DNA from 3 places in the Borborobacter xinjiangensis genome. Region 1 is predicted to be linked to each of the others. Evidence: predicted binding sites of a transcription regulator. Region 1 holds the regulator's gene; each other region holds the start of a gene.

What was found. The regulator HrcA, encoded in region 1, represses chaperone genes, less so after heat shock. The targets are predictions, from matches to a motif close to GTTAGCACTCNCNNNNNGNGAGTGCTAAC.
Region 2: a site for HrcA is predicted at 5,799-5,827, ahead of ACLKMW_RS23160 (co-chaperone GroES). Genes of this name have one in related genera too.
Region 3: a site for HrcA is predicted at 7,513-7,541, ahead of ACLKMW_RS23335 (co-chaperone GroES). Genes of this name have one in related genera too.

Annotation. Positions count from the first base shown of each region.
Region 1 is NZ_JBLLVA010000052.1:145-9,885, reverse strand. Features, by position in the region: gene ACLKMW_RS25635 (LysE family translocator) at 33-647, opposite strand; gene ACLKMW_RS25630 (hypothetical protein) at 760-957, opposite strand; gene ACLKMW_RS25625 (DUF2189 domain-containing protein) at 1,006-1,830, opposite strand; gene hrcA (heat-inducible transcriptional repressor HrcA) at 1,959-3,029, opposite strand; gene rph (ribonuclease PH) at 3,175-3,891, shown strand; gene ACLKMW_RS25610 (VOC family protein) at 4,049-4,462, shown strand; gene rdgB (RdgB/HAM1 family non-canonical purine NTP pyrophosphatase) at 4,459-5,106, shown strand; gene hemW (radical SAM family heme chaperone HemW) at 5,114-6,271, shown strand; gene rsmI (16S rRNA (cytidine(1402)-2'-O)-methyltransferase) at 6,398-7,270, shown strand; gene ACLKMW_RS25590 (YraN family protein) at 7,263-7,634, shown strand; gene ACLKMW_RS25585 (cytochrome P450) at 7,637-9,010, opposite strand; gene ACLKMW_RS25580 (NADPH-dependent FMN reductase) at 9,238-9,741, shown strand, end outside.
Region 2 is NZ_JBLLVA010000034.1:6,279-16,019, forward strand. Features, by position in the region: gene ACLKMW_RS23130 (acyl-CoA carboxylase subunit beta) at 50-1,582, opposite strand; gene ACLKMW_RS23135 (biotin transporter BioY) at 1,582-2,154, opposite strand; gene ACLKMW_RS23140 (helix-turn-helix domain-containing protein) at 2,277-3,689, shown strand; gene ACLKMW_RS23145 (Hsp20/alpha crystallin family protein) at 3,944-4,453, opposite strand; gene ACLKMW_RS23150 (Hsp20 family protein) at 4,545-5,012, opposite strand; gene ACLKMW_RS23155 (hypothetical protein) at 5,301-5,645, opposite strand; gene ACLKMW_RS23160 (co-chaperone GroES) at 5,976-6,290, shown strand; partial or broken gene groL (chaperonin GroEL) at 6,330-7,956, shown strand; gene ACLKMW_RS23170 (hypothetical protein) at 8,017-8,229, shown strand; gene ACLKMW_RS23175 (2Fe-2S iron-sulfur cluster-binding protein) at 8,148-8,594, shown strand; gene ACLKMW_RS23180 (hypothetical protein) at 8,617-8,910, shown strand; partial or broken gene ACLKMW_RS23185 (NAD(P)-binding domain-containing protein) at 9,224-9,741, shown strand, end outside.
Region 3 is NZ_JBLLVA010000035.1:2,720-12,460, reverse strand. Features, by position in the region: gene ACLKMW_RS23375 (ATP-binding protein) at 1-81, shown strand, start outside; gene ACLKMW_RS23370 (KTSC domain-containing protein) at 85-294, shown strand; gene ACLKMW_RS23365 (phospholipase D-like domain-containing protein) at 445-1,692, shown strand; partial or broken gene ACLKMW_RS23360 (transposase) at 2,342-2,515, shown strand; gene ACLKMW_RS23355 (SLC13 family permease) at 2,521-4,293, opposite strand; gene ACLKMW_RS23350 (hypothetical protein) at 4,593-4,919, opposite strand; gene ACLKMW_RS23345 (hypothetical protein) at 5,202-5,474, opposite strand; gene groL (chaperonin GroEL) at 5,464-7,092, opposite strand; gene ACLKMW_RS23335 (co-chaperone GroES) at 7,141-7,458, opposite strand; gene ACLKMW_RS23330 (hypothetical protein) at 7,965-8,225, shown strand; gene ACLKMW_RS23325 (hypothetical protein) at 8,222-8,548, shown strand; gene ACLKMW_RS23320 (hypothetical protein) at 8,517-8,660, shown strand; gene ACLKMW_RS23315 (hypothetical protein) at 8,685-8,921, shown strand; gene ACLKMW_RS23310 (hypothetical protein) at 8,924-9,247, shown strand; gene ACLKMW_RS23305 (DUF1488 family protein) at 9,244-9,519, shown strand; partial or broken gene ACLKMW_RS23300 (transglutaminase-like domain-containing protein) at 9,530-9,741, shown strand, end outside.

The DNA.
Region 1 (9,741 bases):
CTATCATCGGAAAATACGTCCGAATTCTTCGCCTAGCGCGCGGCAAACGCCGCCGCCGCGCCGGCCATGAAGGTCGCGGCCGTGCGATTGAGTGCTTTCAGAGCGCGCGGCGTCTTCAACAGCCAGCGGGCCTTGGCCGCGAGCGCCAGATAGGGCACCAGAACCACAAGCAGGACGATGGTCGTGGCCACGACCAGAATGCCATAGTCGGCAATGGTGATGGTGTTCAGATCGACCAGCGTCGGCGTCAACGCCAGATAGAAGATCATCGTCTTCGGATTGCCGAGCGTCAGCGTAAAGCCCGACAGGCAACTGGCGATCAGCCCGTCCCTGCCCCTTCGCGCCTCGACATTTTCGGCGGTGATGCCGCTCCTCCAGAACATCCAGGCAAGATAGGCGAGATAGGCGACGCCGAGCCATTTGACGACGAGGAACACCATGCCGAATGTCTGCGCGACCAAGGCAAGGCCGAGCACGACCGCCGTAAGATAGGTCAAATCGCCGACCACCAATCCAAGCGCCATCGCCAGCGACGAACGAAAACCGGAGCCGAGCGCGCGCGCAACCAATGCGGTGACGCCCGGTCCGGGAATGGCGGCGGCAACAGCCAATGCGGCGCTATAGGTCACAAGTCCGGCAAGCGTCATCGTACGATCTCAGGTGAGGTGCGGGTGCTGAACGCACCTATCGCACATGCATGCCTGCCTGGGAACAGGCATGCCGGAAAATGCGAACAAGGCGTCAGGTCGTAGTGACGACCTAACCTTCGGCCTCGTTGAACTCGTCGTCCAGACGTTTTTCCAGTTGAACGAGGTCGGCCGGCAACGGCATGCCCAATGCGCGAAGTTCGTTCAACTGTTCGCGCAGACGCTCATGCACCTCATGAACATCCTCCGGCTGCTCGACCATCTGTTCAAGCAGCAGACTTATCCGTGCCTTGATTTCTTCCAACGCCACTGACGCCTCCCCTCAGTGGGACCGACAGGCGATCCCACTCTACAAGTCCTATCGTCCCATTGGTTTGTTGGCCTTCGAGACGGGTGCCACCGTCTTTCGATAGAGATGCCAGGTCGCGTGGCCCAGGATGGGAATGACGACCGCCAGCCCGGCGAACAACGGCAGCGAGCCGATCACAAGGCCGACCGCCACGATCAATCCCCACAGCGCCATCGGCAGCGGATTTGTAACGGTTGCGCGCACCGAAGCATCGATTGCGGCAAACGCGCCGACATCACGATCGAGCAACAGCGGGAAGGCGATGACCGTTGTGGCGAGTGCCACGACCGCGAAGCCGAGGCCGATCAGATTGCCGGCGACAATCAACGTCCACCCGCGATCCGTGGTAAACACCTCTTGAAGGAAGGTGCTGAGCGAGGTGGGCGCGGCCGGACCGAAAAGCGAGGTGTAGAGCGCTTGCGCAACCAGAAGCCAAGTGATGAACAGCGCGAACAGCCAGATGCCGACACCGATCACCGATGGCAGCGCCGGCGAGTTGCGAACCTCAAACGCATGGCTCCACGATGTGTCCAGGCCGGCCTCGCGTCGGCGGCTGATCTCGTAGAGGCCGATGGCGGCGATCGGCCCGACGAGGGCGAAACCCGACATCAGCGGAAACAGCAGCGGCAGCGCATTGTTGCCTGAAGTCCACCTCGCCAGCACGACGCCGACGATCGGATAAATCAGGCAGAGAAAGACGTAGTGCGACGGCTTTTCCCAGAAATCATCTATTCCAAGGCGAAGTGCCGAGATGACGTCTGAAAAGCCGATCTTGCGGATCGTCGGACGCTCGAAGGTTTCGCCGCCACCTGCAACAACATGGAAATTCGCCATCGCTTCCTCCCGGACCAGGTTGGAGCAGTCGCGCAAGACGTCACGGCCGTCACGGCGAACGCGACCTGCAATTCAGGCGACTATACCCCATCTGCTACGATTTGTCGCATCACGAACACGAAACGCGATTAACGCAGCATCCGCGAGATCAGTTGCGCGGTGTAGTCGACCATCGGCACGATGCGGGCATAGTTGAGCCGGGTCGGCCCGATGACGCCGAGGGCACCGACGACGCGCGCCTCCTTATCCCGATAGGGGGCGACGACCAGCGACGAGCCGGAAAGCGAAAACAGCCGGTTTTCCGAACCGATGAAGATGCGAACGCCGGAACCTGCCTCGGCAAGGTCGAGAAGCTGGACCATGCCTTCCTGCGTCTCCAGATCCTCGAACAAATGGCGAAGCAGTTCGATGTCGGCCTGTGCGGTGACATTTTCGAGCAGGTTGGCGCGGCCTCGCACGATGAGGCGCGCCGGAAGGCCGCTTTCGACCCCGGCCCACACCGCCAGCCCCTTTTCGACGAGTTCCTGCGAAAGCGTGTCGAGGGCCGCCTTGGTCTGCTCGCGCAGCCGGCCGATCTCTTCCTTGGCTTCCGCCAGAGTGCGCCCGCCAATGTGGGCATTGAGATAATTCGAGGCCTCGTGCAATTGCGAGGTGGTGACGCCTTCCGGCAGGTCGACCACCCTGTTTTCGACGTCGCCGTTCTGCGACACCAGCACGGCGAGCGCTCGGCGAGGTTCGAGCTGTATGAACTCGATATGCTTCAGCGGGACTTCGTTCTTGGCGGCGAGCACCACGCCGGCACCGCGCGACATGCCCGACAGCATCTGGCTGGCCTCGGTCAGCATCTGCTCCAGCGTCGCGCCCTTGCCCGAGGCCTTGACCTGCGCCTCGATCACCCGCCGTTCCTCGTCGGAGAGATCGCCAAGCTCCATGAAGGCGTCGACAAAGAAGCGCAGACCCTTCTGAGTCGGCAAGCGCCCGGCCGAAATATGCGGTGCATAGACCAGCCCTAGATGCTCCAGGTCGCTCATGACGTTGCGCACGGTGGCGGGCGACAGCGAGGAGGGCAACATGCGCGCGAGATTGCGCGAGCCGACCGGTTCGCCGTCCCGCAGATAGGTTTCGACGATCCGGCGAAAGATGTCGCGCGAACGCATGTCGAGCGATTGCAATGTCTGATCAAGCACCGGTTTCGTCATGGTTTTACCAAACCTCCGGCAGAATCATATAAACTGGCAAGCTTGGAACACAACCTTCGGCCTGTCGGGTTTTCCTTTGCGCCTGCCGCCTCATGAGCTACAAGCCGGCCAGGATCCCCGCACATCCAAAGAGAGAAAATCCTTCATGCGCCCTTCCAAACGCCAATTCGACGAAATGCGTGCAATCTCCTTCGAGCGCAACGTCTCCAAGCACGCTGAAGGCTCGTGCCTGGTCAAGTTCGGCGATACCCATGTGCTTTGCACGGCAAGCCTGGAGGAGAAAGTGCCGGGCTGGATGCGCAACACCGGCAAGGGCTGGGTGACCGCCGAATACGGCATGCTGCCGCGCTCCACCGGAGACCGCATGCGCCGCGAAGCTTCAGCCGGCAAGCAGGGCGGCCGGACACTTGAAATCCAGCGGCTGATCGGACGTTCGCTGCGCGCCGTCGTCGATCTCCAGGCGCTGGGCGAGATGCAGATCACCGTCGACTGCGACGTGCTTCAGGCCGACGGCGGCACCCGCACCGCTTCGATCACCGGCGGCTGGGTCGCGCTCTACGACTGCCTGCGCTGGATGGAAGCCCGCCAGATGGTCAACGTCTCCAAGGTGTTGAGGGATCACGTCGCCGCTATCTCCTGCGGCATCCATGAGGGCCAGCCGGTCCTCGACCTTGACTATCTCGAAGATTCGAGCGCCGGCACTGATGCCAATTTCGTCATGACCGGCAAGGGCGGCATCGTCGAAATCCAGGGCACCGCCGAGGGCATCCCGTTCTCGGAAGACGAGTTCGCGACGCTTATGGGACTTGCCAAGAAAGGCATTGCCCGGCTCGTCAACCTGCAGCAGATGGCGGTGGCTTAGGCAATATGCACGCACTTACGGCGAATACCCCCTCATCCGGCCCTTCGGGCCACCTTCTCCCCAACGGGGAGAAGAGGGGGCTGCTCCGCCGCGGCGTCTCCTCTCCCCTCGGGGGAGAGGATGGCTCGCGCAGCGAGCCGGGTGAAGGGGACATATGATGACTCCCACCGCCATCCTCGAATCCGCGCTCTACGTCACCGACCTCGATGCGGCGGAGGCCTTTTACGGCAAGGTGATGGGCCTGGAACGCATCGCCAGGGTCGAGGGACGGCATGTCTTCTTCCGCTGCGGCAACGGCGTGCTCTTGCTGTTCAATGCCGAGGCGACGAAGGTGCCACCGGAAGCCGGTGCCCGCCTGCCGGTGCCGCCGCATGGCACCATAGGCGACGGCCATCTCTGCTTTGCCGCGAGCGCGGATGAAATCGAGCGCTGGAGGGCGCGGCTGGAAGCGGAAAGCATCGCCGTCGAAGCTGACTTCGAATGGCCGAATGGCGGACGTTCGATTTATTTTCGCGATCCATCGGGCAATTCGCTGGAATTCGCCGAGCCACGCATCTGGGGACTGGAATGAGACACCTCGAATACAGGAAGATCGTCGTCGCCAGCCACAATGACGGCAAGCTGCGCGAGTTCGCCGATCTGATGGCGCCGTTCGGCTTCGAAGCCAAATCGGCCAAGGAATTCAATCTGCCGGAGCCCGAGGAGACCGGCACGACCTTCGAGGAAAACGCCTATATCAAAGCGCATGCCGCAGCACGCGCCACCGGACTGCCGGCGCTGTCGGACGATTCCGGCCTCTGCATCGATGCGCTCGGCGGGCAGCCCGGCGTCTACACCGCCAACTGGGCCGAGATGCCGGATGGCAAGCGCGATTTCGCAATCGCCATGCAGCGCGCCGAAGTGGCGCTGCAGGAGGTTGGCGCCTCCTCGCCCGACACCCGCACCGGCCGTTTCGTCGCCGTCATCTGCCTTGCCTGGCCGGATGGGCACGCCGAATATTTCCGCGGCGAGGCAGAGGGACACCTGGTCTGGCCGCCACGCGGCACCAAGGGCTTCGGCTACGATCCGGTCTTCGTGCCGAACGGCCATGACAGGACCTTCGGCGAGATGACGGCCGAGGAGAAGCACGGCTGGAAGCCGGGCCAGGAAACCGCGCTTTCGCACCGCGCCCGCGCCTTCCAGAAATTCGCCCGCGCCATGCTCGGCGCGGCCTAAGGACAAAATGGTTTCAGAACGCGATCCGGGCTTCGGCGTCTACATCCATTGGCCGTTCTGCGCGGCCAAGTGCCCCTATTGCGACTTCAACAGCCATGTCCGCCACCAGCCTGTCGACCAGGAGCGCTTTGCCCGCGCCTTCGAAACGGAGCTGGCGACGATGCGCGCCCGAACCGGGCCGCGCGAGGTCACCAGCATCTTCCTCGGCGGCGGCACGCCGTCGCTGATGGAGCCCCAAACGGTTGGCGCGGTGCTTGAAGCGGTCGCCGGGAACTGGACGGTTCCGGAAGGAATCGAGATCACGCTGGAGGCCAATCCTTCCTCCGTCGAGGCCGAACGCTTTCGCGGCTATCGCGCCGCCGGCGTCAACCGTGTGTCGCTCGGCGTCCAGGCGCTGAACGATCCCGATTTGCGGTTTCTCGGCCGTCTGCACAATGTCGCGGAGGCTCTGCACGCAATCGGTTTGGCGCGGGAGATTTTTCCGCGCCTTTCCTTCGACCTGATCTATGCGCGCCCCGGCCAGACGCCTGACGACTGGGCATCGGAACTGGAGCAGGCGATCGGCCACGCTGCCGATCATCTGTCGCTCTACCAACTCACCATCGAGGAAGGCACGCGCTTCCATGCGCTTCACGCGGCGGGAAAGTTCGAAATTCCCGATGCCGACCACGCCGCCGAGCTTTACGCCATCACCCAGGACGTGACCGCCGGCCGCGGGCTGCCGGCCTATGAGATTTCCAACCATGCCAGGCCCGGCGCCGAAAGCCGGCACAACCTCACCTATTGGCGCTATGGCGAATATGTCGGCGTCGGCCCCGGAGCGCATGGCCGCTTCATCGAGGACGGCCGGCGCGTGGTGACGATGACCGAGAAGATGCCGGAAAGCTGGGCCAACCTCGTCGAAGCCAAAGGCCATGGCATTACCGGCGGCGAATTGCTGACGCGTTCGGAAGAAGCCGATGAGTTCCTGCTGATGGGACTGAGGCTCGCCGAAGGCATCGACCTTGCACGCTACGAGGCGCTTTCCGGTCGGCCGCTGCCTGGCCCGCGCGTCTCGGTGCTGCAGGAGGAGGGGCTGGTCGCACCGGTGGGCAATTCGCGCCTGCGCGCCACCGCCTCCGGCATGATCGTGCTCGATGCGGTGGTCGCCGACCTGGCGCGGTAGCCCGTTCGCAGCGCTCATCAACTGCGGAATTCCTCCCACCACATTTTGCAACGCGGCTGCCGCCGTGCCAAAGAGAAATCTTCGGGAGGGCTTGAAGTGCAAAAAGAGGGCGGCAGGAAAAGCTTCATGGTCGGCCAGGCGGAGATCGACGCCCGCCCGCTGGAGACCGCGCTTTACCTTGTGGCCACGCCGATCGGCAATCTCGGCGACATCACCTTGCGCGCATTGGAGACGCTGGCGGGCGCCGACGTCCTTGCCTGCGAGGACACGCGGGTCAGCCGCGTGCTGCTGGAACGCTACGGCATTCGCCAACGCCCCGTGCCCTATCACGAGCACAACGCCGCCGAGGCCGGCCCGCGCCTGATCGAAGCGCTCGAGGCTGGTCAGAGCGTGGCGCTGATTTCCGACGCCGGCACGCCGCTGGTTTCCGATCCCGGTTACAGGCTGGTCGGCCAGGCGCTTGAGCGGGGCATTCGCGTCGTGCCGATACCTGGACCCTCGGCGGTTCTGGCGGCCCTCACCGCCTCCGGCCTGCCGTCTGACGCATTCCTGTTCGCCGGCTTTCTGCCGGTGAAGGATGGGCAGCGCCGTGCGCGGCTCGAAGCGCTGAAAGCCGTTCCTGCCACGCTGATCTTCTTCGAATCGCCGCGCCGGGTCGCCGATACGCTCGAGGCCATGGCGGGCATCTATGGCGACAGGCCGGCAGCGGTCGCGCGCGAACTGACGAAAACCTACGAAGAGATGCGCACAGCAAAGCTGGAAGCGCTCGCGGCGCACTATGCGCGGGCGCCGACGCCCAAGGGCGAGATCGTCATCTGTATCGGCCCACCCGAGGAAGCCGCCTCGACCAGTCCGGAAGATGTAGACCGGCTGCTGCTTTCGCTGGCAAGTGAAATGCCCGCTTCCAAGGCGGCGGCAGAGGCCGCGCGCATGACCGGCGGACAGAAGCCGGCGCTTTATCGAAGGCTGCTTGAACTCAAGGAAGATGGCGATGCCTGACGCGAAGGCGCGCCACAAGGCGAACCTTCGTGGCCATCGCAGCGAATGGCTGGCCTCCCTTGCGTTGATGCTCAAGGGCTACCGCATCGTTGCCCGCCGCTATCGCACCAGGCTCGGCGAGATCGACCTGATCGCGCGGCGCGGCAATCTGGTTCTGATGGTCGAGGTAAAGGCGCGCCCGACGCTGGTGTCGGCGATGGAGGCCATCGCCTATCAATCGGAGCGACGTATCGAAGCCGCCGCCGATCTTTGGCTGGCAAGGCAGCCGGACTTCGGCAAGCTCTGCGTGCGCTTCGACATGGTGGCGGTGCTGCCGCGCCGCTGGCCGGTGCATGTCGAGAATGCGTTTCAGGGAAGGAATTGAACCTATCGCCTTCTTGTCACCCGCATCGGCAGGCCGCCTTGCGGCTGCGTCGTCAGCTTCTGCACCGGCCATGGATTGGTCTCGGCGACCGTATCGAAGCGGAAGCGCGACATCAGCACGGCAAGGGCAATGATCGCCTCCTGCATGGCGAAGCTCGCCCCGATGCAGACGCGCGGGCCGGCACCGAACGGCAGATATTGATAGCGGTCGATCTTCTCGCGGTTTCCGGGGTGGAACCGCTCCGGCATGAAGGCATCGGGCTCGACCCAAAGCTTGCGGTGACGATGCACCGTCCACGGCATCACCAGCACCTGCGCACCCTTGGGCAAGTCCAGATTCTTGTAGCGGTCGCCCTCGATCGGCTCGCGGTTGATGGACGGAGCCGGCGGATAGAGCCGCAGCGCCTCCTCGAAGGCGGCGCGCGTCAGCGGCATGGCGTCGAGCCATTTCGCCGGATCGGGTTCGCGCGCCAGGACCTCGTCGATCTCAAGCTCGATCCTGTCGCGCTCCCATCTCGCCTCGGCTAGGCAATAAAGCGTCCAGCCGAGCGAACGAGCGGTGGTTTCATGGCCGGCGCCGATGAAGGTGATGATGTTGTCCTCGATTTCGGCACGGGTCAGCCCGTCCGGCCCCTCGGCGCGCAGAAGCAGGGTCAGGAAGTCCTGCGGCGCGCTTCCGGGCTCACGTGTCAGCCGCGCGGTGCGCATCGAAACGGTGTCGGTGACGATCTTGCGGAAATAGGCCATGGTCTTGCGGCCGCGCAGGCGGGTGACGCGCGGCAGCCAGTCGGGCGCACGCAACAGGTCGAGCGGATCGACGCGGCCCATCGTCTCGAACAGATGGTCGATTTCCTTGGCGAAACTGCCGGGCTGGCCGGCGATCTCGTCGGAAAACAGCGTCTCGGCCAATATCTCATAGGTCAGCGTCGTCATGTCCCGGGCGATGTCGACCGGCTGAGTGATGCCCTCGTAACGCGTGGCGAATTCCTGCGCGCGCTTCAGCATCGGCTGGGCAAACCCGAAAATATGGCGTGGCGTGAACACCGGCGCCATCGCCTTGCGCGAACGCCGCCAGACCTCGCCCTCGGCAGTCAGCAGGCCGTCGCGCAGGATCGGGCGCAGGATTTTCTGGCGCACCGTAGCCATCTTGTAGGCCTTGGCATTGTCGACCAGAACATGGCGAATGAGACCGGGATCATTGGCGATGACCAGCGGGCCGCCAATACCGGAGACTGAAATCCACGGCTCGTTGTAAGACGGCTCGCCCCACAGTTCGAGCGGGTTGCGGTAGACGATACGGATCATCTCCAGCGTCGAGGGCGGCGAGGTTCGCGGCTTCGGCGCGGGCGGGACGAAAGGCGCAGGCTTCGTGTCCATCCTGGGCTCCGGCTGGCGCAAACGCAGCGATTTTGCGCGAATTCAAAGCTGGCGTTGATGTAGGTGCTCGAGCCCCTGGTGTCCACGCCGGCGTGTCCAGCCGGTGAACGGACCGTCACTCCAAATTTCGTTGGTCACCATCAGGTGCCTCCTTCCCCGCGGAGCCACCCTCGCCTATCTGCAGCAGGGCACCGTAATTCTATACGTACGAACACAGGACAATTGCCTTGACCCATACGCTCAACATCATCGTCGGCAGCACCCGCCCGGGTCGCGTCGCGCCGATTTTCGCCAACTGGTTCAAGGAATTCGCAGCCACGCACGGGAAATTCGAGCCCGTTCTCGTCGATATCGCCGATTTCGACCTGCCGCTGTTCGACGAGCCGAAGCATCCCCGTCTCGGCGACTACGAAAACGAGCACACAAGACGCTGGTCGCAGACGATCGCGGCAGGCGACGCCTTCGTCTTCGTGACGCCCGAATACAACTATTTCATTCCGGCGCCGCTGGTGAATGCCGTAACCTATCTGTCGGCAGAGTGGCGCTACAAGCCGGCCGGCTTCCTGAGCTATGGCGGCGTCTCGGGCGGCCTGCGCGCCGTCGAATCGGCAAAGCCGCTGCTGACGACGCTCAAGGTGGTGCCGATCCCGGAAGGCGTGCCGGTGCCCAATTATCCGCAGCTTCTCGCCGACGGTGAATTCAAGCCCAACGATCTCATAGCCGCCGGCGCC
Region 2 (9,741 bases), on a different contig from region 1:
CCAAGATCGTGTCGCCACAAGGCCCTGATCGCACATCGTCTGACTCCCTTCAGAGCGGCATGGTGTCGTGTTTCTTCCAGCGCGCGTCTGAGCTCTTGCCGCGCAGTGCCGCGAATGCGCGGACAATGCGGCGACGCGAAGAATGCGGCATGATCACCTCGTCGATGAAGCCGCGCTCGGCGGCGATGAACGGATTAGCGAAACGTTCCTCATATTCCCGGGTGCGCGCGGCAATACGCTCTCTGTCGTCAAGCTCCGAACGGTAGAGGATCTCCGCCGCTCCCTTGGCGCCCATTACCGCGATTTCCGCTGTCGGCCAGGCGTAGTTGATGTCGGCGCCAATGTGCTTTGAGGCCATCACGTCATAGGCGCCGCCATACGCCTTGCGGGTGATCACCGTCACCATGGGCACGGTAGCCTGGGCATAGGCGAACAATAGCTTGGCGCCATGCTTGATGACGCCGCCATATTCCTGAGCTGTGCCCGGCAGGAAGCCCGGCACGTCGACCAAGGTCAGAATAGGGATGGAAAAGGCATCGCAGAAGCGCACGAATCGCGCCGCCTTGCGCGAGGAATCGATATCCAGGCATCCGGCCAGCACCATTGGCTGATTGGCTACGACGCCGACCGGCCGGCCTTCGAGGCGCACGAAGCCGGTGATGATGTTTTTGGCGAAAGCTTCCTGGATCTCGAAGAAATCGCCCTCGTCGGCGATCGCCAGGATCAGTTCCTTCATATTGTACGGTTTGTTGGCATTGTCGGGTATCAGCGTATCGAGCCGCATCTCGATACGCGCCGGGTCGTCGTGAAAGGGGCGGGTCGGGGGCCGTTCGCGGTTGTTGAGCGGCAGAAAGTCTAACAATGCGCGAACCTGCTCCAGCGCTTCTATGTCGTTCTCATAGGCGCCGTCGGCCACCGAGGATTTCTCGGTATGGGTGCGCGCGCCGCCGAGTTCTTCGGCTGTCACGATCTCGTTGGTGACGGTCTTCACCACGTCCGGCCCGGTCACGAACATGTAGGAGCTGTCGCGCACCATGAAGATGAAATCTGTCATGGCCGGCGAATAGACCGCCCCGCCCGCGCAAGGACCCATGATGACTGAGATTTGCGGGATGACGCCAGACGCCTCGACATTGCGCTTGAACACGTCGGCGTAGCCGGCCAGCGACGCGACCCCCTCCTGAATACGAGCGCCACCGCTGTCGTTCAGCCCGATCACCGGCGCGCCGTTGCGCACCGCCATATCCATGATCTTGCAGATTTTCTGGGCATGCGTTTCTGACAGCGAACCACCGAAGACGGTGAAATCTTGGGAGAAGACGTAGACGAGGCGGCCGTTGATGGTGCCCCAGCCGGTGACCACGCCGTCCCCCGCGACCTTGTGCTCGGCCATGCCGAAATCGGTGGCACGATGTGTCACATACATGTCGTATTCCTCGAACGATCCTTCATCGAGGAGCACGTCGAGGCGTTCGCGCGCCGTCAGTTTTCCCTTCGCATGTTGGTTGGCGATTCGCCTTTCGCCGCCACCCAGTCGCGCTTGCCGGCGACGGGCTTCCAGTTGCTCGAGAACGGCGCGCATCAGGACCGCCCTGAACCGAAGGTTCTGCCGGTGACGGTGAACAGCAAAACGACAAGCATCGCCTTGACGACATCCCCGAGAAAGAAGGGGTAGAGGCCCAAAGCAAGCACGGGCTTGAACCAGCCGATGACCGTGCCCAGCCAAAAAAGGCGGGGAATGTAGACGACTGCCGAAGCGAGCAATGCAGCCGCTGCAGCCGATGCGGGTTTTCTCCAGCCGCGCTCACCAAGGCTGCCGGCGACCAGAACGGCAAGCAAGTATCCGACGAGATAGCCGCCAGTTGGCCCGAGCATATAATCTATGCCAATCCCCTTCTCGGGCGTTTCGGCAAAAACAGGCAGGCCAACGGCTCCTTGCATCAGATAGAGCAGGACCGCGACCAGGGCGCGCCGCCGCCCCAGCGCCAGGCCGAGCCCGACCACGACGAGTGTCTGAGTAGTGAACGGTACGGGATCGAAGGGCACTACGATCTTGGACGACAGCGTCAACCCTAGAGAGGCGGCGATGACGGTAGCTCCGTTCAGCGCAAGGGGGGGATTTCGGCGCTCGATGATGGCTTGAAACAAGGGCATCAACTTCCTGTTCAGCGTAGGGGTCGAGCGGAACTAACACCATGCAAATGATTGTTTGAATGCTTGAAAAGGTGCAGAAGCGTAGTGTACAAAATTGCAAAGTTGTTTTTGCGATTTTGCGAATGCCTTCCAACAAGCTTTACATTGGCCGAAAGATACGCGAACTGCGTCAGCTTCAGAATGTTACCCAGACGCAGTTCGCCGAACGGCTCGGGATCTCGACAAGCTATCTGAACCAAATCGAAAACAACCAGCGTCCTGTCTCGGCGGCAGTGCTGCTTGCGCTTGCAGAAAAATTCCGCATCGATCTTGCCGATATTTCGCAATCGGACGGCGATCGCATGATCTCGGCATTGACCGAGGCGCTTTCGGACCCTGTGTTCGAGAGCTACCGCCCCAGCCTTCAGGAGTTGAAACTCATCACGCAGAACGCGCCAACGTTCGCGCGCGCTCTGATCTCCTCACATCAGGCGTATCGGCGTACGAGCGAGCAACTGGCCAGCCTGGATCATTCAATTGGAAGCGCTACGTCCACCGCGGATCCAACCCCCTACGAGGAGGTGCGGGACTTTTTCCATTTCGTCGACAACTACGTCCATGAACTGGATCTGGCAGCTGAGCGCCTGGCGACGAATCTCGACCTGCCCGATGGGAATACCAGCGCAGCGCTGGCCAGTCATCTTGAAGCGCGCCATGCCGTTCGCATTCTAGATACCAAGGCCGAAGAGGGCGTTCTAAGACGCTATGATCCGGCTGCAAAGGCCTTGTTCCTGAACCCTTATGCACCTGCAGCGACACGCAATTTCCAGATGGCCTTCCAGATCGCCACACTGGAAATGAAAATGGAAATAGACGCGATCGCGCGCGACGCCGAATTCCGCACCCAAGAGGCGGCGGAGATTTGCACGATCGGTCTGCAGAACTACTTCGCCGGTGCCTTGACCCTGCCCTATCAACCGTTTCTCACGGCAGGGAAAGAACTTCGCCACGACCTTGAAATGCTGGCCACGCGTTTCGGAGCCAGCATTGAGCAGGTCGCGCACCGTCTGTCGACCTTGCAGCGGCCCGCGATGAAAGGTGTGCCGGTATTTTTCGCCCGCATCGACCGTGCGGGGAATATCACCAAGCGCCACAGCGCGGCAAAGCTGCAGTTCGCGCGTTACGGTGCGGCTTGTCCGCTGTGGAACGCACACCAGGCGTTCGAAAGGCCCGGCCGCATCATCCGGCAACTTGCCGAGACACCGGATGGTGTGCGCTACCTCAGTCTCGCGACAGAGATCGCCAAGAGCGGCGGGGGCTTCAATACCATGCAGCGACGTTACGCCATCGCGCTGGGCTGCGAAATCTCGTATGCTGCCGACTTCGTCTATGCTGACGGGCTCGATCTCAATAACCGCTCGGCCTTCGATCCGATCGGAATATCCTGTCGCGTCTGCGAAAGGGTGAATTGCCCCCAACGTGCCGTTCCGCCGCTCAAGCGGCGGCTGGCCGTGGATCGGGATCGACGCGGAATATTACCGTACACGCTAATATAGGTCGGGCCGACAAACCCGTTTCCAGAGCACTCCCTTTTAGTGCCAAGTGATCCCGCGTTGTTACCGCCTTGGTGAAAATGGTAACAACACTCCGCTTGCGGGGGGCGACGGTGCGCAGTTAAGGACGGACGCACGTGGTGCTCTACTCTCGTCGCGGCAGTGAGCGTGGCTCTGTCATTGCCATCCCTCCATTTTTTGGAAGGATGCCGCCGGGCACCCGGAGGGCACCCGGTGGGCTTGCCCGCGTAAAGGGGTCACTTGCTGCTGTTGATCGCGATGCGCTTGGCGTTTGCCTGCGCCTTTTCGGTCTTCGGCAGCGTCACCGTAAGCACACCATTCTTGAAGTTCGCGGCGACCTTGTTCTCGTCGACCTCACGGCCAAGGGCAAGACGCCGTTCGAAACGCCCATAGTAGCGTTCGCTGAAGTGACGATCCTTGTCCTCGGTTTCCGACTTCTTCTCGCCACGCAGCGTCAAGACCCCGTCCTCCAACAATACCTCGACGTCGTTTTCCTCAAGACCAGGCACTTCAGCCGTCACCCGAATCTCCTTGTCGGTTTCCGAGAATTCGACGTTCGGCCAGCCGCCGCTGCGCGGCATCATTCGGCCAAACATCGCAGGAGTGTCAAAACCCCGGAAGGCCTCGTCGAACAGCCGGTTGACGTTGCGGTGCAACGACAGGAACGGGTCCATGTCGTCGCCGCTATAGATCGTCGGAGCCTGGTTGTTGCCACGGTTCCAGGGCATCAGGCCACGTACACTCATCTTATTTCTCCTTTCCTGCTCTTCGTGTTCCTTTCTCGTTTTGGTCGTTACTCCCCGTCGGAACAGGCGATTACATAGGCCAGTTTTCTGGTCAGGCCGCTACTTCGCCCTCGATCCGCTTCGATGACTTCTTGGCCGGCGCGGCATTGATCGCGATCCGGCGCGGCTTCATCTCCTCGGGAATTTCCTTCTTGAGGTCGATGATCAGCAGGCCATTTTCCAATTTCGCGCCCTCTACCATCACGTGGTCGGCGAGTTCGAAGTGGCGGACAAACGGCCTCAGTGCCAGGCCATGATGGAGGTACTGCACCTCCTCGTTCTCGGTCTTGGCTCCGTTGATCACCAGCATATTCGGCTCATGCGTGATCGTCAGCTCGTTCTCGCCAAATCCTGCCACCGCGATGACGATGCGATAGGCCTCCTCGCTGAGCTTGGTGATGTCATATGGCGGCCAATTGTCACCGTTCTGCGGAACATTGGCCTTTTCGAGCAGGTCGAAAATACGGTCGAAGCCGATGCTCGACCTGTAGAAGGGAGAAAAGTCCATGTTCGTTCTCATAGCTACATCCTCCTCGGAGCAACATAGATACGAGAGAGCGCCAAGAAGCAGCCTGGCGCTCCCTGACCCGTCGGTCCGGTTCATGGCGACCGACAGAAAGGAGTTGGGAACGGCCTTCCCCAACGTCAAGAGGGCCTGAAGATCTTTCGGCTATCGCATCTATTGACCGAGCATCGCGGGCAAAAACCGCCCGGGGCGTGGCCGCGTTGATCGACCTGATCTAGCCCGAGAACGAAGTGACGGCTGCTGTTTGATCGGTCCGCCGGTTCCTGTCTACACAGACCGCTATTATGCATCCAGTGGCTGGCCTTCCCGGCTTGGCAGATGCTCAGATCCTCTGGCAACGGATATGGAGATAGCGTCCAGCCGTCGCAACGCATCCATGACCGCGTCGAAAGTCACCGGAGCCGCGGCACCGGGAGGCTTGCGCAACGCCGGCACGGATTCGACCGCACAGGCATCCGAGGCCCATGAGGCGAGGATCGCACGTTTTTCCTGTATGTTGAGCTTTTTGTCTTCCACGACATGGTCGGGGTGGCTGAAGTGCCGCGCCGGGTAAAGCAGTCGGTCGAGCCAAAAATCCGAGGTTTCATGCGCGGTCGAGGGGATGATCGTCGAGACGCCGCGTTCCATCGATGGTCCTCCGCTTCCAAAGTTCTCCTTTGCATTCTGCGTCATTGTAGGATCTTCAAGAGATCCCACTCATAAGAATTTTGGTTTGCTCCGGCGTGATTTCAAGATGCTCGATATCATGCTCCGACGCGAATAGTCGTATGATTTCATGTCGGTAGCACTCTCGTGTGCGGAGTGCTAAAATTTTTCGAGTGACCTCTTGAAACTCGAAAAACCGAAACCAGATCGTTTTGCGCGCGATGCCGTAAAGGATCGCGCGACCCCGCCCGAAGCTTCGGCGGCGGCGCGGAGCGACCTCTTGAAAAATCTGCTATCCATGAGGAGAACGACATGACGTTCCGTCCCTTGCACGACCGAATCCTGGTCCGCCGCATCGAGGCCGAAGAGAAGACTGCCGGCGGCATCATCATCCCCGACACCGCCAAGGAAAAACCGCAGGAAGGCGAGGTCATCGCTGTTGGGCCCGGGGCTCGCGACGACACCGGCAAGCTGGTCGAACTCGACGTCAGGGTTGGTGATCGCATCCTGTTCGGCAAATGGTCGGGTACCGAGATCAAGCTCAATGGCGAGGACCTGCTCATCCTGAAGGAAAGCGACGCGATGGGCGTGATCGAGGTTACCGCCGAAGCCAACAAGGCTGCCTGAGCGGGTGGACAAGAACGCTGCTTGGAAAGGAGTAGTCCAATGGCTGCCAAGGAAGTCAAGTTTCATACAGAGGCCCGCGAGAAGATGCTGCGTGGCGTCGATATCCTGGCCAACGCGGTAAAGGTCACACTTGGACCAAAGGGACGAAACGTCGTCCTGGACAAGTCGTTCGGCGCGCCCCGCATCACCAAGGATGGCGTCACTGTCGCCAAAGAGATCGAACTTGAAGACAAGTTCGAGAACATGGGCGCGCAGATGGTCCGCGAGGTCGCCTCGAAGACGAGCGATATCGCCGGCGATGGTACCACCACAGCGACCGTGCTCGCCCAGGCAATCGTCCGGGAAGGCGCCAAAGCTGTCGCCTCCGGCATGAACCCGATGGACCTGAAGCGCGGTCTCGACAAGGCGGTCGACGCGATCGTCGAAGAACTGACGGCGAATGCCCGCAAGGTGACCAACAATGACGAGATCGCTCAGGTCGGCACCATCTCGGCCAACGGCGACACTGAGATCGGCCGCTTCTTGGCCGAAGCGATGCAGAAGGTCGGCAACGAGGGCGTCATTACAGTGGAAGAAGCCAAGACCGCCGAGACCGAGCTCGAAGTGGTCGAAGGCATGCAGTTCGACCGCGGCTATCTCTCGCCTTACTTCATCACCAATCCGGACAAGATGCGCGTGGAGCTTGAAGAACCTTATGTGCTGATACACGAGAAAAAGCTCTCCAACCTGCAGGCGCTCCTGCCGGTGCTCGAGGCCGTCGTCCAGTCAGGCAAGCCGCTGCTGATCATCGCCGAGGATGTCGAGGGTGAGGCTCTGGCCACGCTCGTCGTCAACAAACTGCGTGGCGGCCTCAAGGTCGCTGCAGTCAAGGCGCCGGGTTTTGGCGACCGCCGCAAGGCGATGCTCGAAGACATCGCCATTCTCACCGGTGGCACCGCGATTTCGGAGGATCTCGGCATCAAGCTCGAGAACGTGACCCTGAACATGCTCGGCCGGGCCAAGAAGGTGGTGGTGGAGAAGGAAAACACGACGATTGTCGACGGGGCCGGCTCGAAGACCGAGATCGCGGGCCGCGTCAACCAGATCAAGGCGCAGATAGGAGACCACCTCCGATTATGATCGTGAAAAGCTGCAGGAGCGGCTGGCTAAGCTCGCCGGGGGCGTCGCTGTGATCCGCGTCGGCGGCTCAACCGAGGTCGAGGTCAAGGAGCGCAAGGATCGTGTCGATGATGCGATGCACGCGACGCGGGCGGCCGTGGAGGAAGGCATCTTGCCGGGCGGCGGTGTCGCGCTGCTGCGGGCGGTCAAGGCGCTTAATGGCGTTGCGACGGAAAATGCCGATCAGAAGCACGGCGTCGAGATCGTGCGCAAGGCGATCGAGGCTCCTGTCCGCCAGATCGCCGAGAACGCCGGCGCCGAAGGCTCGATCATCGTCGGCAAACTGCGCGAAGCAGCCGACTTTGGCTACGGCTGGAACGCACAGACAAACGAGTTCGGGGACCTTTACAAACAGGGTGTCATCGATCCGGTCAAGGTGGTGCGGATCGCGCTCCAGGACGCGGCGTCCGTCGCCGGCCTCCTGATGACCACGGAAGCGATGGTCGCCGAGAAGCCGAAGAAGGAAACGCCGGCCGCTCCGCCGATGCCTGGCGGCGTAGACTTCTGACAATGAGCCAGTGCTTCGGCGTGTCATCGCGGGCACGGCACTTCACCACAGGGTGCTGTAATGAACATAATGGACATTGAAAGGTTTCCGCCGCCGCAGCGTTCGCCAAGCGATCTGAACTACGACGCGGACCTGAAAGCGGTGCTGGGTCCGGTTCTTTCAGAACTGCTCGACAGAGCGGAAGCCGCCGGATGGGACCGCCGAAAGGCTGCCTGTTCCGTGATGTTTTTGGCTGCGCGCAAGGTCACCCATGGCACCGCAGACCGAAGTTGAAAGGTCAAAAAACTGCGCTCCGGGCGGCAGGGACTGGCCGCCCGAGGTCGTCCACCTCGAATACTTCTCCGGTGATCCTGCCGCACTCGCAGGACCGAGTGGCAGTTCGAAGTGCGGCTTGCGCGCTCCGGCGGCAGCTATATCGTCCAGAAGACAAGAGCCTCATGGAGGTGCTGCAGGACAACGGGATCGATGTCGATTTTTCCTGTGAGCAGGGCGTCTGGGACACCTGTGTCACGGATGTGCTAGTAGGCGGGCCCGACTACCGCGATCTGTTCTTGACACCCGCCAGCAAGGCCGCGAACAACAACATGTGCCTGTGCGTTTCCCGCGCGAAATCACCGGTTCTTGTCCTGGACGTATAAGTGCGCCCTCAGAGCGTGGGCAATGAAAAATCGCGAGGCGTTATGGCACCGCAGGGCGATCGTTGCGCTGGCTCGCCGCATTGTGATCGTCAAGCATCAGATGTGGCTTACGGAAGAGCCGTTCCGGTACTGCGCACGCCAGCAGAATTGCGCGGCGATTGCACAAGCGCATCTCCGCCGGTTTACGTTCAGCTGGCCGAGAGAGGTCAGTCCGTCGCGATCCCTGCCCGCCGATTTGCGGACGGATCGGCAGAGTGATTGTCAATCGCGCGCGTTAGTGGCGCAAAAGAAATATTTCTGTTATAAATATACCTAGAGAGATTGCTCCATGGAGCATGTATATCAGGGACAAGATTACCAAATCGACATTGGAAAGCAGCTTGTTCGATTTAAAGCGCTTGAAGAAATTTTGGATTAATGTCGGGGTTACCAGCTAACTCGATTCTCGTAGCGGTCAAAACTAAAAACATCATTGCGGGGTTCGGAAATGCCGTGCATTACGTTTGCTGCCGTCGTGCCAAAGCACGCCTGTGGTGACCAATGGCATTATTGACCAAGTCACTAGTGGCTATAATCTCCTCTGAGTGAAAATTCTTTTCACGCGAGAAAAATATCCGGGAGAAGATTGTATGGATAAAAGGGTAGCAGTCATCGGCGCCGGACCGTCGGGCCTGGCACAGCTTAGAGCGTTTCAGTCGGCTGCCGCCAAGGGCGCTGACATTCCCGAAATCGTCTGCTTCGAGAAGCAGTCGGATTGGGGTGGGCTGTGGAACTACACCTGGCGCACCGGCACCGACGAGTACGGCGATCCGGTACATGGCTCGATGTACCGTTATCTATGGTCGAACGGCCCCAAGGAATGCCTGGAGTTCGCCGACTATACCTTCGAGGAACATTTCGGCCGGCCGATCGCCTCCTATCCGCCGCGCGCAGTGCTGTGGGACTACATCAAGGGTCGCGTCGAGAAGGCCGACGTGCGCAATTGGGTGCGCTTCAACACCGCCGTACGCATGGTCACCTATTCGGAGGCGAGCGGCAAGTTCACCGTCACCGTGCACGACCGCACCAAGGACGTAGTCTATGCCGAAGAGTTCGACCATGTCGTCGTCGCCTCAGGGCATTTCTCCACGCCGAACGTGCCGCATTT
Region 3 (9,741 bases), on a different contig from region 1:
GGCGACTATAAAAGGCTCGCGGCGGTTTGGCGAGCGCAGAACCCGCGTTGGCAAAAGACGTCCGCCGAGGAAGAGGAATAATAGATGGATCGTGAGCCCGTATCATCATCGAACTTGGCAAGTGTTGGCTATGATCCAGCGAGCGAAATTCTTGAGATCGAGTTCAATAATGGCCGCGTTTATCAGTATTATAACTTCCCACAATTCATGCATGAGCGCATGATGGAAGCGCCGTCGATTGGCTCCTTCTTTAATGCGGAAATCAAGAATGCCTACTCCTGCAGTCAGGTGTAGGGAGTAGGCAGCAAGTCGCCTGGACGCCCGAGGGATCACCCCGATAGGCATTGTAATCAGCGTGCGCTCTCAGTTTGCTCGGGCTGATGGCGGTAACGGCACAAGGTTCCAGTTTTCACGGTGAGTGCGCGCGACCGATGCGAGGGGGCCATGAAGTCTGACGATGCGCTTTTGTCGGCATTGCTGGTGGAGAACGGGGTAGACGAGGGCCATGCCGGGTTCCTCCACCGCCATCTCGCGAACGCGACTCACTTCATCTGCATCGTCGCTTTCGCAAAGATTTCGGGATGGAACATGATCAAGGAGATTGTCGCGGCAAAGGTTGCAAAGGGGCTCAAGGTAACATTCGTTGTCGGCATCGACTTCTTCCAAAGCGACCCGGAAGTGCTTCGTGCGCTCCTGCGGCTTGGGAGAGTTGCGAAGAAATCAAGCGGCGAGGTCGCGGTCTATATGGGCCAGGAGGCGAGCCCTTACACGCTTCATCCCAAGGTCTACTGGTTGAAAGGCCGCGATGGGCAGGCACTCGTAGTCGGCTCTGCGAACATGACCTCTGGCGGGCTTGTGGACAACCATGAACTCTCCGCTGCGCTCTCGGTCTTCGGGACGAACTGGCAAAGCTGGCTCATGCGGTGGATTGATGATCGGATAGCCGATGGCGACATTGTCGAGGCAAAGGGTACGCAAATCGATCGGTACGAGAAGCGACGCGAAATCTATCGTGCTGCGATGAAGGTCGCCGAGCGGCGCGCCCGACGGTCAATGGAAGCACCTGCCGGACAGATCATTTCCCTGAACGACCTACTGGCGGAAATGCGCGCGGATGACGGACCAGAAGGGTTCGCTGCGCAAGTGGGGCGGCGCAAGCGCAATCACCGATATGCCCGCACCCGCATCGTCGATCTAGTAAGCCAGGCTGATGATCTTAAGCGCCGTGAATTTCTCGTCGCCTATGAGGCTCTGATCCAATTCTGGCACTCAGGAGGGCTTCAGCGTGGCAAAACCTGGGTGGCGAAAAAGCCCGCCCAATTCCAGGCAGCCCTTCGCGCCCTAGCTGCAGAGCGCTCGCAAGATCCGGCGTCGCTATTCGAACTCCTAGCGGAGCATTTCTGCGAGATCCCTCGCGCGGGCACCAACGTGCTGACTGAAATCCTGCACACGCGCGATCCCAAGCGCTTTCCGGTTATGAACCGAAATTCCGTCGCGGGAATGCGTCTTGCCAATATCACCGGCTATCCGCAGGCACCTTCCAAGGCCACCGTTAATGGCGCACTATATGCCCGCTTCGCCGCCGACGCCGAAGCGCTCCGCCAAAGCCTTGGTCTACGCGACCTAGGCGAACTCGATGTGCTGTTCAACTTCGCCTATTGGAAACGGGACGAAGCCATCAATGAAGACTAGGCGCAAACTTAGCGAAAGATGACTTCCGGTGCGACGTCTGCGAGATGTTTCGCCTCACCCCCGGACTCCCTCACAGGCCAAGAAACCGCCAAAAGTACGCGGAGGTGAAGGGGATTGGTTTAGCGGCGGCTATAGCGCGCCTGTCCCCAGAACGCGCTGAGCCTCAAGCGGCTTCTTGGTTTCCCATCTAGGCGTCCAAGTCATCCAGCGCCAGTCTCGACATGGTGTCAACTAGAGTTCAGCGATCAGGTGAATGAATGGCAGGTTTTGAGAGAGACCAGTCTGCCTCGGAACGACCGAATTGGGGGCGCATAGCGGTCGTTCAATGCCCCATAAACCACGTCTGCGCAGGGTCAAAATCGACCAATCGACCGGAAGCGATTCGAACTTTTTCACCGCCAAACACCGCCGTTTCTACGCTTTTTCGCGCAAGGACCGTCTCACGCTCTTTGCGCGGGCGTAGTTTCGGCGGTTATCGGCGGCAATAGAAGGCAATCGGCGGAATTTGGCGCGCCGTCGCAGGTGAAGATGAGAACTTTGTCTACTCCATAGCCCTCTAAGGCCCTCCTATTGCGAGGATCGTGGCTTGTTGATCTCCGTCACCGCGTTGGTCAGCTTGATCGAGAGCCGATGGATCGCAAGCTGCGCACTCCGCGCCGGCGTCGAGACCAACATCTCATGCCTGAAGCGCGCCTATGGCCCTGACCCGCTGCACCTGGCGCGGCCCGACCCCTTTCAAAACTATGTCTGGGCCTCGGTCCTGACCCATAATCTCGCGCTCTTCATAACCGCAAGCCGACCTGAAACCGGTCCACCTGGCTGAGGCCGCTAGAGCGGCCACACTAAGAGGATAAGCGGCACGCCAAGCGCGACGACAATGAATGAGAGTGGTAGCCCCAATTTCCAGTAGTCCCCGAACCGGTATCCTCCCGGTCCCATGACCAGCGTGTTGCACTGGTGTCCGACTGGGGTAAGAAAGTCGCAGGCCGCACCCACAGATACCGCCATGAGAAACGCGTCGGGCCTGGAGCCGATCTGTCCGGCAAAGGTAGCTGCAATGGGCGCCATCACAAGTACGGTCGCTGCATTGTTCAGAAACGGGGTTACCGCCATTGTCGCCACCATGATCAAAGCTAACGAACCGTAGGACGGCAAGATACCGGCGAACTGATAGACCCATCCGGCAATGAGGTCGGCGCCGCCAGTCGTTCTGATCGATTCGCTGACCGGAATCAGTGCCCCGAGCATCACTAGGATGGGCCAATCGATAGCTTCGTAAGCCTCGCGGAACGACAGCGCCCCGAACAGAACCGTCAATACGGCAGCGGTAAAGAAGGCCGTTGCGACCGGCAGCACGCCTGATGCTGCAAGCGTCATGGCACCACCCAGGATCGCCACAGGAAGCATGCCCTGCCGTACATTCCCCAACCGGATTTCGCGCTCGGCCAACGGCAGAATGCCGAGTTCCTTCAACTTGTCAGGAAACCTTCCAAGGTCGCCCTTTAGCATGAGAACATCGCCCGGCTGCAGGGTGATATCCCGCAGACGCTCGGTGAACCGCTCGCCGCTCCGGCTGACTGCAAGCAGGTTAATGTTGAAGCGCTCATGCAGAGCCATGCGCTTGGCGGTCTGTCCGACCAGGATCGAAGTTGCCCCAATCACAGCCTCTATTCCGCCAATCTCTCCCGCACCCCTGGCTCCGGTGACCCGGCCCTCTCCTTCCAGCTCGAGGCCGGCGCGGCCGATAGCGCGTTCGAGCGCTTCAGGGTCGCCTTCGAGGAGCACAATGTCGCCCTCGAGGAGAACGGTGTCAGGCAGCAGGCTCAGACGCTCTGGTCCATGGCGAACAACGCCGGTCACAAGGATCTCATAGTCGCATAGCTTCGACAGGTCACTGGTGGTCTGGCCGACCACCGACGAAGTCGCCAAGACGCGGGCTTCCGTCATGTAGCCCTTGAGATCGATCGCCTCGTCCATCGTTGCGACCGGCTTGCGGCCGCCAGGTAGCAGCCGATAGCCGAACACCAGAAAGGCGACACCAGCGACGGCGAGGCCGAGCCCCACCGGCGTGAAATCGAACATCCCAAAAGGTTGACCGGTCAGTTCCTCGCGCATGCGCGAAACGATGATGTTTGGCGACGTTCCAACGAGAGTGATCAGGCCTCCAAGCAGCGAACCGAATGCCATTGGCATGAGGAACCAGGAAGGCGATGCGTTCGAGCGCCTCGCCATCTGAAACGCCACCGGGATCATCATCGCAAGCGCGCCGATGTTTTTGACGAACGCGGAGAGGACGGTGGCTGTCGTTACCAGAACCACTATCTGCCCCTGCACAGAGGTGATCTTGGGCGAAATTCTGTGAAGTGTGGCCCCTATGATGCCCGAGCGCTCGACCGCCGCACTGACCACCAGCGCACTCGCGACAATGATCACGATATCATCGCCGAAGCCAGAAAAGGCTGCCTTATGAGGAACGATACCGGTAAACACCGCCGCCAGGAGAGCAAGGACGGCGACCAGATCGTACCGAAGCCGACCCCAGATGAAAAGGAGCATCAGCCCTGACAGGACTGCAAATGCGAAGATCTGATCTTGCGTCATAGCTTGGTCGCGCTCCGGCGAAAAGCATACGCCGATGAATAGGGGGCAGCACAGGCCAGGTGGAGCTGCCACAAAGAGCACTGACAGGCAGGGCCAGAGCCGATGGCGCAACCAATCACGATACATTCGTCCGTCCGGGCGCATGGCTCCCACGCATGCGGGGCGACCCGCCAGTCGCGGCCGATCACGTTAATACGTGATGCTGCTCAGCGCCACGTAGAGAAAGCTACCCGCTATAGATACGAGAAAAAACGCCAGCAGCCAGACGGTCGGCTCGGCTGGCACTCGGTCGAAATACCTCATGGAGTGCGTTCCTTGTTCGGAGAAATGCTTGTAGCCGTGCCGCCGTCCCCTTCCCAGCCATACAATTCGTTGCCCATCAACCGGCTCAATCTGCTCACCGGTACACGCAGCTTGAAATCGCCGTCACCCTCGAAGGCGGTCATAAGGTTGGCTTCCGTCTTTGCGCCGTGCTGGAATTCCCGGATCAGAAGCGCAGCGACACGTCCTGCATCGGGGCTGCCGTCAGCTATCGAGCTTCTGACGCAAGCCTCTTTGAGCACACGGTCCAGCATCGTCATATCCGTCGGTGACAGATACTGCTGGTGCGGAGGAGTGGAGGCCATGGCGTCCTTGCCTTTCTGAATGCGGGGACAGCTGGGTTGCGGCCTTCAATCGGCAACGCCTGAGCAGGTCAGACTTCCGAAACGGAGGCACTGAGACACTGCATCGAGCCTTGCGGCCGAACGATCACCAGATGCTGCCGAATAGGACCGAGTAAACGATGGTTGCGATCGCAGCGGTGACTGCGATGTTGGTGAGTAGGCGCCTGTAGTCATAGAGATATATTTTGTCTGGAATGTAGTTACGCATGATGACCTCCTGTTTTGGGTCGACTTTGCTATTTGTCAAATTATGCTGCCTTGTCCGCCTTTGATGTTATGGCAGGACGTTGAGCGGCACAGCAGCCGATTGTTCGCAGTCATCCGGCGGTCGCGGCGTTTCGTGCCGTTGGTGTCCTTTCCGGCGCTTTTCGACTGCTGCATTGTGAATCTGTTCGAACCGGTTCCTTGGCATCCTTGGTGACCGAATGCATGCCGGTTCTTTTCACATAAGAGATCATTGTCATTCTCCTTCTTGCGACGGCTGCCGAACGGTTCAGGCACTGTTTCAGTATCCACCCATGCCGCCGTTGCCGATCGCTGGTGTGGATTCTTTCGCGGGTATGTCGGCGATCATCGCCTCGGCGGTGATCAGCAGGGCAGCGATTGAGCCGGCGTCCTGAAGCGCGGTTCTGACAACCTTTGCGGGGTCGACGATGCCTGCCTTGATCATGTCCACATAGGTTTCGGTCTGGGCATCGAACCCTTGATCGCGATCCTTGCTGTCGGTCAGCTTGCCGACCACGATCGAGCCTTCGACGCCGGCGTTTTCGGCGATCTGCCGGATAGGAGCTTCGAGCGCCCTGAGCACGATCGAGATGCCAGCGGTTTCGTCGGCATTGACGCCTGTGAGCGAGGCCAGGACACTTCTGGCGCGCAGCAGCGCCACGCCGCCGCCCGGTACAATGCCTTCCTCGACTGCGGCGCGGGTGGCGTTGAGCGCATCGTCGATGCGGTCCTTCTTCTCCTTGACCTCGGTCTCGGTGACGCCGCCGACGCGGATCACCGCGACGCCGCCGGCGAGCTTGGCCAGCCGCTCCTGCAGCTTCTCCCTGTCGTAGTCGGATGTGGTCTCCTCGATCTGCGCCTTGATCTGGCTGATGCGTGCGGCAATGCCAGCCTTGTCGCCAGAGCCGTCGATGATGGTGGTCGTGTCCTTCTCTATCGCCACGCGCTTCGCGCGGCCGAGCATGTCGAGCGTGACGTTCTCCAGCTTGATGCCGAGATCCTCGGAGATCATCTGGCCGGTGGTCAGCACCGCGATGTCATCCAGCATGGCCTTGCGGCGATCGCCGAAACCCGGAGCCTTGACCGCCGCGACCTTGAGGCCGCCGCGCAGTTTATTAACGACCAGCGTGGCGAGCGCCTCGCCCTCGACATCCTCCGAAATTATCAGCAGCGGCTTGCCGCTCTGCACCACGGCTTCGAGGATCGGCAGCATGGCCTGAAGATTCCCGAGTTTCTTCTCGTGGATGAGGATGCAAGGATCCTCCAGTTCCACGCGCATTTTCTCAGCGTTGGTGACGAAATACGGAGAGAGATAGCCGCGGTCGAACTGCATGCCCTCGACCACGTCGAGCTCGGTTTCGGCTGTCTTGGCCTCCTCGACGGTGATCACACCCTCGTTGCCGACCTTGTCCATCGCCCTAGCGATCATCTCGCCGACGGTCGCGTCGCCATTGGCGGCGATGGTGCCGACTTGTGCCACCTCAGCCGAAGACTTCACCTTCTTGGCCCTTGCCTGGATCTCCTTGACGACGGCCGCTACGCCAAGGTCGATGCCACGCTTCAAATCCATTGGATTCATGCCGGCGGCAACGAGCTTGGCGCCTTCGCGCAGGATGGAGGCGGCCAGCACAGTAGCGGTCGTGGTGCCGTCGCCGGCAAGGTCATTGGTCTTGGAAGCCACCTCGCGCACCATCTGCGCGCCCATGTTCTCGAACTTGTCGGGGAGTTCGATCTCCCTGGCGACGGTGACGCCGTCCTTGGTGATGCGTGGCGCGCCATAGGCCTTGTCGATGACGACGTTGCGACCCTTTGGGCCGAGTGTCACCTTGACGGCATTGTTGAGCAGTTCGACGCCGCGCAGCATGCGGTCGCGCGCGTCGGTGGAGAATTTGATTTCCTTGGCAGACATGATGTTTCGTCCAGTTCGATTTTGAAGGTGGAGAGTCGGAGAGTGCGATCAGGCGGCTTTTTTGGTGGCCGCTCCGGTCTTCTCGACGATGCCCATGATGTCGCTCTCCTTCATGATCAGAAGGTTTTCGCCGTCGATCTTAACCTCGGTCCCGGACCACTTGCCGAACAGGATGAGATCGCCCGCCTTGACGTCGAGAGGAACCAGCTTGCCGCTTTCGTCGCGGGAACCCGGGCCGACGGCGACCACTTCGCCTTCCTGCGGCTTTTCCTTCGCGGTGTCGGGAATGATGATCCCGCCTTTGGATTTGAGATCGCCTTCCGCACGTCGGATGACGACGCGGTTGTGGAGTGGCCGGAATTTCATCGGGTTCTTTCCGCAGCCGACGCATAGGGGCAGCTGCAACCTATATATAGCGCCGTTGGCACTCGAATGTTAGGAGTGCCAAAATTTATTCTCGGCAATCAAAATATCGATTCCGATAATTTTTCACCGCTTCCTCGTATTTCTCTCGCGGATGAGGCGTTTTTGTCGAGGGTATCCTTTCGCGCACGTAAGAACTGAACACGCTTAGGCCCGGCCTGTAAATAAAACCGGAACGCTGCCTTGTTTCGAGCAATGTTGCAGCCTATATATAGGACACGTGATTTGGCCGATTTGGCTTCGCGGTGTCAGAGACTTCGACCCGCCATTCACCCCCGAGTTCTCGAGAGCGAATGCATGGCGCCAATGGCGCGCATGCCGCCCGTTCGGACCTTGAAATGAACTCCCGCGCTGACCACGGATGTACTGGCAGCCTAGGGAATCCGTTCCGCTTCGGATGGGAACGATGCAGGAGGCGTGTTCGCGTGCTCCCGCGGAGACATCTAACCATGACCACCCGCACCACGCAGACCGTCGCCCGGTTCTCTTCGCCCTTCCTGTTGCCTGGTTTCGACGCCCCGCAGCCTGCCGGCGACTATCGCATCGACCAGGACGAGGAACTGATCGAGGTCTTCTCCCGCCTTGCCTGGAGACGTGTCGGCGCTTTCATCCATCTCCCTGCGATCTCCGCAACCGGGTCGACGCAGCAGATGGTGCCAATCAATCCGGCGGATCTCGATGCCGCACTCGAAAAGGACAAACAACCATGACTTATACAAGCGCCCGGCGACCCGGCGCCCGGTCGATCCGGCCTGCCGCTGCAACCCATCTTTTTGCAGTAGGCCAAGCTGTCCGCCTGCGCGGCAACTTCGGTACATTCCCAAAGACTGCAGAAATCTACCGCATCACCGGCACGCTCCCGCCGCGGGCACATTCGCCGCAATACCGCATCCGCAACGATGACGAACGCCATGAGCGAGTGGCAACACAGGACAGCCTCGAACCGATCCGTCTTTCGCAATCCAGCGAAGGCGCAGCCCTCATCGAAAGGACATTCGGCCATGGCCAAGGGACAAAAACGCAGCAATCGTGAGATCAGGAAGCCGAAGCAGGAAAAGAAGCCGCCCAAGCCTGAAAGCGCGTTCGGTAACCAGATCAAGCTCGCCGCGAACAGCAACACTTCGCGTGGCAATGACAAGGGCTGATGGCGGACCGGTGGGACAAAACCGATGAAGATCGTAGTAGAGTTCTACAAGACCCGCGACGCCGACGATGCCCATGCCGTCGTCGGTCGTGAAACCGTGGAGGTCGACGATCTCGACGGCGCCACCGCAGCCGCGCGGCTGCTGGCGCAGACCCTCGACATGCCACAGCGCCCCGACTCCATGAAGATCACCGACGCGAACGGCAAAATGCACTACTCCGGCATCATCGGCTCGGAAGCGGTGAACGAAGGAAGGCAATGACCATGAATACGCACATCAAGGAAACCGAACGGAAGCAAATTGCCGCCGCGATCAGCGTCTGGGAAAACGAGGGCGGTGCGCCCGGCCAGGATTCCATACACCATCAATATGGCCGTCGCATTGAAGCCGACCGCTCGTGGACCATCTATCATGTCTTTACGGGCATTCCGGCGCGCTTCGGCGGCGATGCCATCACCGGTCTGAGCCGGCTGGACGCGACCAGCGGCATGTTGCGTCTCAACCTGCGCAACGCCGAGCGCCGACGGAAACGTATTGAACTCTCGTCCTTCAAGACAATCCCAAGACCGGCGGAGTGCGGGTCATGACGCTGGCCTTCCCCAACCCAAGCCGCAGCTTCGATGAAGTACGCAACGCCGTTCGCTTTATGAGCCATGACGGCATGTTCCAGATCCGCTTCTTCATAGAGGCGGGGGCGCTCACGAAGTCGGATGCCGCCAAACGCGAGGTGGGGGCGCTGGAAGCCAAATGCCTGGCGGCTTTCGACGCCTTGCGCACATCCATCTACGATGTTGCGCGCGAGGCCTATTCGCACGGCCGCCGCGATTCCTATACGCTGACTGCCGCGGATTTCCGCTAGGCTGATCTCCATGCTGATCCGCTATGGTTACGAGATCACGCTGACCTGCCAGCAGCCCACGGCCTTAATCTGCCTGCTATCGGTCCATGAGGATCGCGCCGCCGACATCAGCGTGCCGGAAACGTCGTTCACCAATCCCGACGTACCGGTGTCGACCTATCGCGATCTGTTCGGTAACCGTTGCCGGCGCGTCGTCGCGCCCGCCGGCGACCTGACGATGTG